DNA from 3 places in the Erwinia pyri genome. Region 2 is predicted to be linked to each of the others. Evidence: predicted binding sites of a transcription regulator. Region 2 holds the regulator's gene; each other region holds the start of a gene.
The links. The regulator PurR, encoded in region 2, represses purine synthesis genes. The targets are predictions, from matches to a motif close to CANGCAAACGTTTGCNTG.
Positions count from the first base shown of each region.

Region 1 (3,276 bases), 1.1 Mb from region 2:
CTGGCGCATGACTGTCAGCAGGTCGATGAGCTGCCGGTGGCAGAGTGGGACGTGCCGCTGCCAGCCATTATTACCCCTTCACATATCTGGCAGTGGTAAGCAGATAAAACAAAGCCCCGGCAGAAAATCTGTCGGGGCTTTACTGCCAGCGCGGATAAAGCGGCTATGTCAGCCAGAAAGCCAGATTCAGCTTCTGCCGCTCATGCTTAGAACAGCAGGCGGGCGCGAATAGTCCCCGGGATCGCTTTCATCAGCTGCAGCGCGGTATTGGCAACATCCTGCGGCGCGTCGATATCGATCACCACATACCCCATCTGCGGGGTCGTTTGCAGGTACTGGGCGGCGATGTTGATGCCCTGACCAGCAAAGATGTTGTTGATGGCCGTCAGCACGCCAGGACGGTTCTCATGGATATGCAGCAGGCGGCTCTGGTCGCCATGCATCGGCAGCGAAACTTCCGGGAAGTTAACGGCAGAGAGCGTGGAGCCGTTATCGGAGTATTTCGCCAGCTTACCGGCTACTTCAATCCCGATGTTCTCCTGCGCTTCCTGCGTTGAGCCGCCAATGTGCGGCGTCAGGATCACGTTATCAAACTCACACAGCGGCGAGTTGAACGGATCGCTGTTGGTGGCTGGCTCTTCCGGGAAAACGTCGATCGCTGCGCCCGCAAGATGCTTATCCGCCAGCACTTTACACAGCGCGGGGATATCCACCACGGTGCCGCGAGAGGCGTTGATCAGCAGCGCGCCCGGCTTCATCATCGCCAGCTCCTCTGCGCCCATCATGTTCTGGGTGGAGAGGGTTTCCGGCACGTGCAGGCTGACCACATCACTCATGTTCAGCAGGTCAGAGAGATAGCGAACCTGGGTGGCGTTACCCAGCGGCAGCTTGTTCTCAATATCATAGAAGAACACGTGCATGCCCAGGCTCTCTGCCAGCACGCCCAGCTGCATGCCGATATGGCCATAACCGATGATCCCCAGCTTTTTGCCACGGGCCTCGTAAGATCCCACCGCCAGTTTGTTCCAGATGCCGCGGTGGGCTTTGGCATTGGCTGCCGGCACGCCGCGCAGCATCAACAGCAGCTCGCCGATAACCAGCTCTGCTACGGATCGGGTATTGGAGAATGGCGCGTTGAATACCGGCACGCCGCGCTTAGCGGCTGCATTCAGGTCAACCTGATTGGTGCCGATACAGAAGCAGCCTACCGCCACCAGTTTTTCTGCCGCGGCGAAAATCTCTTCAGTGAGGTTGGTACGCGAACGGATACCGATGAAATGCGCATCGCGGATCGACTCTTTCAGCGCTTCACTGTCCAGCGCACCCTTGTGAAATTCAATGTTGGTGTACCCTGATGCACGCAGGTTTTCCACCGCGCTCTGGTGGACGCCTTCCACCAGCAGGAACTTAATCTTGTCTTTCTCCAGTGATACTTTTGCCATTTCCCGACCCTATTTAGCAGACTTCAGAAGTGCCAGCTTATCCCTCTCTTAACCCGGGTATAAGTTAGCCTTCTGTCAAAATATCAAATTTTCGCCCTGCGGCAATACAAACGATTACCTGGCGGGTAGCATGGCGACGGGGAGTGGCAGTACATTTCGGCAGATAATCACGGTGCATGCGGTAGGATCAGCAGGATTGCCCTGCGGCGGTCTGTTATGTGACATAAGTCACCAAATTTCACCGCTGTCATAAAAGATGTTTTTTTAGCTGAAAATAGCCGGCACCGGTCCGGCGCCGGTAAGATCATTTTTGTATGGTCTTCACGCCGTTGGCCGTGCCGATCAGCGCAACGTCGGCTGAACGCGCCGCAAACAGCCCCACCGTCACCACGCCGGGCAGCGCATTAATGGCAATTTCCAGCGCAACTGCATCAAGGATCTTCAGGTTATGCACGTCGAGGATGATATTGCCGTTATCGGTCAGCACATGCTGGCGGTATTCCGGCAGGCCACCCAGCTTGACCAGTTCTCTCGCCACATAGCTGCGCGCCATAGGGATCACCTCTACCGGCAGAGGAAAACGGCCCAGCACATCCACCTGCTTGGATTCATCGGCGATGCAGACAAACTTATCCGCAACGGCAGAGATGATTTTTTCCCGCGTTAAGGCCGCGCCGCCGCCTTTGATCATCTGCATCATGCCGTTGATCTCATCCGCGCCATCAACATAGACAGCGAGAGAATCAACCTCATTGAGATCGAAGACCGGAATACCCAGCGCTTTCAGCTTTTCGGTAGAAGCCTCCGAGCTGGAGACCGCCCCGTCAATCTGATGCCTGATGGAGCCTAAGGCATCGATAAAGTGCGCGGCAGTGGAACCCGTTCCTACGCCAACAATGGTACCTGGGGTCACGTAGTCCAGCGCGGCCCAGCCAACGGCTTTTTTCAGTTCATCCTGTGTCATGGTCAGTTTCAATTCCGATGGGATCGTGGCGCCAGTATAAAACAACCGGGAGAGAAATCACCGCCTTCACGCGGCATTTGTTGGCAGTTTGGAAGCGGGCCCACAAAGCGATAAAGTGTTTATTGCCCTGGGGGAAAATGACAAATTTATGGCATAGTGCAGTTTCCACACCTGAAAGAGAGTTTATACCCACAATGAAACGCCCGGATTATCGAACGCTTCAGGCGCTGGATGCCGTCATTCGCGAGCGCGGCTTTGAGCGCGCAGCGCAAAAGCTTTGTATTACTCAGTCGGCTGTTTCCCAGCGGATCAAACAGCTGGAAAATATGTTTGGTCAGCCGTTGCTGGTGCGCACCGTGCCGCCGCGCCCTACTGAGCAGGGACAAAAGCTGCTGGCGCTGCTGCACCAGGTCGAGCTGCTGGAAGAGCAGTGGCTGGGTGATGAAAACGGCGGAACCACGCCTCTGCTGCTCTCGCTGGCGGTCAACGCCGACAGTCTGGCAACCTGGCTGCTCCCGGCGCTGAAAACCGTGTTAACGGACTCTCCGGTCCGCCTGAATTTGCAGGTAGAGGATGAGAGCCGTACCCAGGAGCGCTTGCGTCGCGGGGAAGTGGTTGGGGCAGTGAGTATTCAGCCGCAGCCGCTGCCAAGTTGCCTGGTTGATCGGCTCGGCGCGCTGGATTACCTGTTTGTCGGCTCGAAAGAGTTCGCTGCACGCTACTTTCCCAACGGCGTGACCCGCTCGGCCCTGCTGAAAGCGCCTGCGGTGGCGTTTGACCATCTGGATGATATGCATCAGGCATTTTTGCAGCAGAACTTTGACCTGTCGCCAGGCAGCGTGCCGTGCCACATCGTCAACTCCTCAGAAG
Region 1 is NZ_CP132353.1:861,247-864,522, reverse strand. It holds gene Q3V30_RS04075 (5-formyltetrahydrofolate cyclo-ligase) at 1-99, shown strand, start outside; gene serA (phosphoglycerate dehydrogenase) at 207-1,442, opposite strand; gene rpiA (ribose-5-phosphate isomerase RpiA) at 1,747-2,406, opposite strand; gene Q3V30_RS04060 (LysR family transcriptional regulator ArgP) at 2,601-3,276, shown strand, end outside.
Region 1: a site for PurR is predicted at 1,546-1,563, ahead of serA (phosphoglycerate dehydrogenase). Genes of this name have one in related genera too.

Region 2 (3,276 bases):
AGCAATAGCGTGATAAAAATGGCCCGCCAGCTAAAGTGGTTAAGCAGCCAGGCACCCAGCAGCGGAGCCAGCGCTGGCGAAAGGGCTACCAGCGGCATAATAGAGGCAAAGACGCGGTTAGCCTGGGCGGCCGGATAGCGGTCAACCACCAGCGCCTGCCAGCTCACTGCGGCGGCACAGATGCCGATGGCCTGCGCAAATCGAAGCGCCAGCAGCAGGGAAGCAGATTCAACCCACCACATAGCGGCACAGCTGATGGCAAACAGGCTCAGGCCCATCAGCAGCACGGGCTTACGGCCAATACGATCGGACAGCGGCCCCCAGATCAGCTGACCGCTGGCAAAACCGGCCAGAAACAGGCTGAGGCTGGCGCTGATGATGCCCGCGCTGGTTTGCAAATCTTGTTGCATAGCGATAAAAGCAGGCAGGTACATATCGGTGGCGAGGAAACCCGCAACGCTGAGCAGCGCGAGGTAAACTATAAATCCTTTTCCAGGCATTTTTTTCTCTTTATGGGTAATGAATCGAACGCCGCAGAGTGTAATCGCGTGTCAATCAGCTTGTGAAACGGTAATATTTGCCTGTTCCCTCCAAAAAATTTGCAGGCAGGTTATGTGGTCAGAACACGCTTTGGAAGTCGTTGATGCCGTAGCACGCTCCGGCAGTTTCACCGCAGCTGCGGCAGAGCTGCATCGGGTCCCCTCAGCTATCAGCTATACAGTGCGGCAGCTGGAGGAGTGGCTGGCGGTTCCCCTGTTTGAACGGCGGCATCGGGATGTGGTGCTGACCGAAGCGGGACGGGTATTTGTGCAGGAAGGGCGTAGTGTTATCAAAAAAATGCTCGCCACCCGACGGCAGTGTCAGCAGGTGGCAAACGGCTGGCGCGGACAGATCAACATTGCCGTCGATCGGATAGTCAAACCACAGCGCACGCGCCAGCTGGTGGTGGACTTCTATCGCCACTTTCCGGATATGGAGCTGCATCTCTCGCCAGAGGTGTTCAATGGTGTCTGGGATGCGCTGGCCGATGGCCGGGTTGATGTGGCCATCGGGGCGACTCAGGCTATTCCGGTAGGCGGCCGTTTTGCCTTTCGCGATATGGGAGCACTGAACTGGCGCTGTGTGGTAGCGGCAGATCATCCTCTGGCGCAGCACAAGGAGCAGGTAATCATTGAAGAGGCGATCCGGGAGTGGCCTTCGCTGGTGCTGGAGGATACCTCGCGGGCACTCCCCAAGCGAACAACCTGGACCCTGGATAACCAGCGGCGGCTGGTGGTGCCGGACTGGGAAAGCGCCTTCGACTGTCTGTCAGCCGGGCTTTGCGTGGGCATGGTGCCGGGACATTTTGCCCGGCCTCTGTTGAAACAGGGCACGCTGCACGAGCTTAAGCTTGCTGCCGCTTTTCCCGACAGTCCCTGCTGCGTCAGCTGGTCTGAACAGCAGGCTTCACCGGCGCTGAGCTGGCTACTCGATTATTTGGGAGAAAGCGATACGCTGAACAGCGAATGGCTGCGTGAGGAAGAATAACAAAGCGGGTAAACAGCGCAGGCCAGGGGCAGAGTATGCCCCTGGCTGCAGGAGGAGAGAGGTGCACAAGTCGTTTAGCGGCGGTAATCCAGGAAAGGACCGTCGGCGACCGAGCGACGTTCAATCAGTGAAGGATGCACCTCAATGGTCTGCGGATCTTCCCGTTTGCTGGTGATGCGGTCCAGCAGCATATCGAAGGCGGTCTCGCCCAAACGCTCTTTTGGCTGATGGACGGTAGTCAGCGCTGGCGTAAAGTAACGGGCGTTGCGCACGTTATCATAACCGATCACCGATATATCCTGCGGGACCCGCAGGCCCATTTCGTCCGCAGCGCAAATTGCGCCCATGGCCATGACGTCACCGCCACAAAAGACCGCCGTCGGGCGCTGCTTTTGCGACAAAATCTGCTGCATCGCCTGATAGCCAGACTCCGGTTCGAAATCACCCTGCACCAGCCACTCTTTTCGCAGCGTAATATTGGCTTCAGCTAGCGCTTTCAGGAAGCCGGCATGGCGACCGCCGCCGGTGTTGCGCTCCATCTGCCCGGGGATCACGCCGATATCGCGGTGACCACGATCGATCAGATAGCGCCCGGCCAGATAGCCGCCCTCAAAAGCGTTATCCAGCACGGTATCTGTAAAGTCACCGCGGGACTCGCCCCAGTCCATTACCACCATCGGGATATTGCGGTTCTCTTCCAGCATCCTGATCAGCGGATCGGGATACTCTGAGCACATCACCAGCAGACCATCCACGCGCTTTTGCGCCATCATCGACAGATAGGCCTGCTGCTTTTGCAGATCGTTATGGGCATTGCCCAGGATCAGGGTATAGCCTTTTGCGAAGCAGCAGTTCTCCACCGCCTCGATAATCTCGGCAAAATAGGGCGCTTCGCTGGAGGTGGCTAACAGACCAATGGTTCTGGTGTGATTAACCTTCAGGCTACGGGCCACTGCACTGGGGGAGTAGTGCAGCGATTTAATTGCAGCCCAGACGGCCTCCCGCGTCTCTTCGGCGACAAAGCGGGTTTTATTGATGACGTGGGAAACGGTGGTGGTCGACACCCCGGCCTGTTTTGCCACATCTTTAATTGTTGCCATGAACTAGCTACTCCTGCGCTTATCTCAACATGTTGATAAGGCTGTTGTTAATCGTTTGCCTGGTAAGAATAAAACCTGACGTCTTAAATCATTTTTTTATGTTGCTGTCGGATTCGTCAGGAAGGAAAAGAGTGGTCACCCGCAGAACAGTGAAGATAAGCGAGCGTTGCGCAACAAAAAAAGAATTCTAACAAGGCTGAGCAGAGAAAACGAGATTTTTACCGCTAAGTATGGGAAAATTGGTAACACCATAAACTGTAGGGCTATTCAGGAAGAAAAATGGATACCGATTTAAAGTTCTCACTACTGACCACGGTTTGCGCACTGGCGATGATTATGGCGTTCAGCTTTACCGCCATCATGCACTAGTCTGAACAGGGGCCAGGCAACTGGCCCCTGTATCACTTTTAACGAATGGTTTTCGGCGTCATCATCCGACGGGCGCCAATATAGTGGCGCTGCCAGTAATCTTCGCCCAGCGCACTGACCTGGATATCCTTGCCGGTGCGCGGGGACTGAATGAACTTACCGTCACCCAGATAGACGCCCACATGATCGGCAGCGCCGCGGCCATTAATGCGGAAGAAGACAAGATCCCCTTTTTCCAGCTCATCACGTTTGATTGAGGCGGCATCGCGCAGGTGATACA
Region 2 is NZ_CP132353.1:2,008,455-2,011,730, forward strand. It holds gene punC (purine nucleoside transporter PunC) at 1-500, opposite strand, end outside; gene punR (DNA-binding transcriptional activator PunR) at 613-1,527, shown strand; gene purR (HTH-type transcriptional repressor PurR) at 1,602-2,627, opposite strand; gene cydH (cytochrome bd-I oxidase subunit CydH) at 2,907-2,996, shown strand; gene Q3V30_RS09345 (C40 family peptidase) at 3,035-3,276, opposite strand, start outside.

Region 3 (3,276 bases), 1.3 Mb from region 2:
AAGCCTGCACCTGTCGGTTGTTCATATTTAACGAGGCGTTGCCGTTTGCATCGGTGGTAATTTTACTCTCAACAGATTGCTGCACATCCTGACGTGTAGCGTTTTGCATCATTTTCCCGGGCGCAGCTAACAGTTTGCCCAGCCCACGTCGCAACAGATCGCTCATATATCCTCCTGCCAGGGTATTAACTTTTGGCGATGAAGGTAATATTAGCCCCATCAGCCCTGCCGCATCTTCTGTTTTTTCTTTAATGCGTGGTGTACCGCATTTTATTGTACCGCGCAACAAATAACCACTTGTCAAAGCGCGTTAATAAACAAATAAAGCCAGGCGTGCGCTTTATTCTGTAGGGAATGAGATCAGCCTTTGACCCCGCCAGCTTTATGCAGTGGTGCTGACTCGTCATCACATTTTGTGATATAAAAGCCCTCTGTTAATAGCGTGCTGGCATCGCAAGGTCGCCGGCACCGCCTTCCCATTCACCACTCCAACCTTTACAGGATGAGAATATGGTCACTTTCCAGACAAATCATGGCGATATCGTTATCAAAACCTTCGATGACAAAGCGCCAGCTACAGTTGCAAACTTCCTGGATTACTGCCGTGAAGGTTTCTACGACAACACCATTTTCCACCGTGTTATCAACGGCTTCATGGTTCAGGGCGGCGGCTTCGAGCCGGGCATGATCCAGAAAGCAACCAAAGAAGAGATCCGCAACGAAGCCAGCAACGGCCTGAAAAACACCAAAGGTACGCTGGCTATGGCGCGCACTCAGGCGCCTCACTCCGCTACCGCGCAGTTCTTCATTAACGTGGCAGACAACGACTTCCTGAACTTCCGCGACGAAAGCCTGCAGGGTTGGGGTTACTGCGTGTTTGCTGAAGTGGTTGAAGGCATGGACGTTGTTGAGAAAATCAAAGCAGTGGCTACCGGCCGTAGCGGCATGCACCAGGACGTGCCTAAAGATGACGTTGTGATCCAGAAAGTCACCGTCAGCGAATAATGCCTCACGCGCTGTTTATCGCAGATCTGCATCTGTGCAAAGAAGAACCGGCAATTACTGCCGGTTTTCTTGCTTTTTTACGCCGCGATGCGCTGAAAGCGGAGGCGCTCTATATCCTCGGCGACCTGTTTGAAGCCTGGATTGGCGATGACGATCCTGAGCCGCTGCACGCTGAGATCGCCGCCGCACTGCGCGAGCTTCAGCAACAAAACATCCCCTGCTACTTTATCCACGGTAATCGTGACTTTCTGATAGGTCGTCGCTTTGCGGCTGCCAGCGGCATGACGTTGCTGCCGGAAGAGCAGGTAGTGACGCTCTACAATAAACAGATCCTTATTATGCACGGCGATACGTTATGTACCGATGATGAAGGTTATCAGCGCTTCCGGCGCAAGGTGCAGCAGCGCTGGCTGCAAAAGCTGTTTCTGGCTCTGCCGCTGTTTGTCCGTCAGCGTATTGCGGTAAAAATGCGTGCGGGCAGTAAAGAGGCTAACAGCAGTAAAGCGAGTGCCATCATGGATGTGAATGCTCAGGCTGTAAAAGAGACGATGGCCCGCCAGCGGGTGAACACCTTAATTCACGGTCACACTCATCGTCCTGCCGTTCATCAGCTTGAAGTAAACGGTCTACCCGCTAAACGCCTGGTGCTGGGTGCCTGGCATACTGAAGGCTCGATGATCCTCGTCAGCGAGCATGAAACCACGCTTATTTCCTTCCCTTTCTGACCGGCAAAAAAATGGGGCAAATGCCCGCCTGAAGCCTGGGCAAACGTTTTCCTTGCTGCACAGTCATGCTATTCTCTTTGCCCTTCCCATCTGAGTGCCTGGGCAGTCAGATGATGTATGTCAAATCACAGGAGTCAGACCCGCATGTCATCCAACGCCGCACCGGCCCGCATTGCTATTGTTATGGGTTCCAAAAGTGACTGGGCAACCATGCAATTTGCCGCGGACATTCTCACCAGCCTGGCCGTGCCCTTCCAGTGTGAAGTGGTTTCAGCACACCGTACGCCGGACAAGCTGTTCAGCTTTGCCGAACAGGCTGCGGATAACGGTATTCAGGTGATTATCGCGGGCGCAGGCGGGGCAGCGCATTTACCGGGCATGCTGGCAGCGAAAACGCTGGTGCCGGTGCTGGGCGTGCCGGTGCAGAGTGCGGCACTGAGCGGCGTGGACAGCCTCTACTCTATCGTGCAGATGCCACGCGGCATTCCGGTGGGCACGCTGGCCATCGGTAAAGCCGGGGCGGCCAATGCCGCTTTACTGGCGGCGCAAATTCTGGCTATCCATGATGCCGACCTCTCTTCGCGACTGGCCAACTGGCGTCAGACGCAGACGGATGAAGTGTTGAATAACCCGGACCCGCGGGAGGAAGCATGAAGCCGGTTTGCGTATTAGGCAATGGTCAGCTTGGCCGTATGCTGCGCCAGGCGGGTGAACCGCTGGGTATCGCTGTTTATCCTGTCGGGCTGGACGCTGAGCCGGAAGCGCTGCCAATCCATCAAAGCGTGATTACTGCCGAAATCGAGCGCTGGCCCGAAACCGCGTTGACGCGCGAATTGGCGAACCATACGGCGTTTGTGAACCGCGACATTTTTCCCCGTCTGGCCGACCGGCTGACGCAAAAGCAGCTCCTTGATCAACTGGGCCTGGCAACAGCGCCCTGGCAGCTGCTGGCAGAGAAGGCAGAATGGCCGCAGGTCTTTGCCTCCCTGGGCGAGCTGGCGATCGTTAAGCGCCGTACAGGGGGTTATGATGGCCGGGGTCAGTGGCGTTTACGGGCTGGTGAAACAGAGAGTCTGCCAGCTGACTGTTACGGCGAGTGCATTGTTGAACAGGGTATTAATTTCTCAGGTGAAGTTTCTCTGGTTGGCGCCCGCGCCCACGATGGCAGCACCGTATTTTATCCGCTGACTCACAATCTGCATCAGGAGGGGATCCTGCGCACCAGCGTTGTGTTGCCTGAACCCGATCCTGCCCGGCAAAAACAGGCTGAAACCATGCTGTCAGCCATTATGGATGAGCTGCAGTATGTCGGTGTGATGGCGATGGAGTGTTTCGTGGTGCCGCAAGGGCTGCTGATTAACGAACTGGCTCCCCGGGTACATAACAGCGGCCACTGGACACAGAATGGCGCATCCATCAGCCAGTTCGAGCTGCATCTGCGGGCGATTCTGAACCTGCCGCTACCGACGCCGGTGGTCAGTACCCCATCGGTGATGGTGAACCTGATTGGCACAGCGCTGAACCTGGCCTGGCTGCATCAGCCGCT
Region 3 is NZ_CP132353.1:3,353,558-3,356,833, forward strand. It holds gene Q3V30_RS15900 (hypothetical protein) at 1-166, opposite strand, end outside; gene ppiB (peptidylprolyl isomerase B) at 511-1,005, shown strand; gene Q3V30_RS15910 (UDP-2,3-diacylglucosamine diphosphatase) at 1,005-1,730, shown strand; gene purE (5-(carboxyamino)imidazole ribonucleotide mutase) at 1,875-2,384, shown strand; gene purK (5-(carboxyamino)imidazole ribonucleotide synthase) at 2,381-3,276, shown strand, end outside.
Region 3: a site for PurR is predicted at 1,767-1,784, ahead of purE (5-(carboxyamino)imidazole ribonucleotide mutase). Genes of this name have one in related genera too.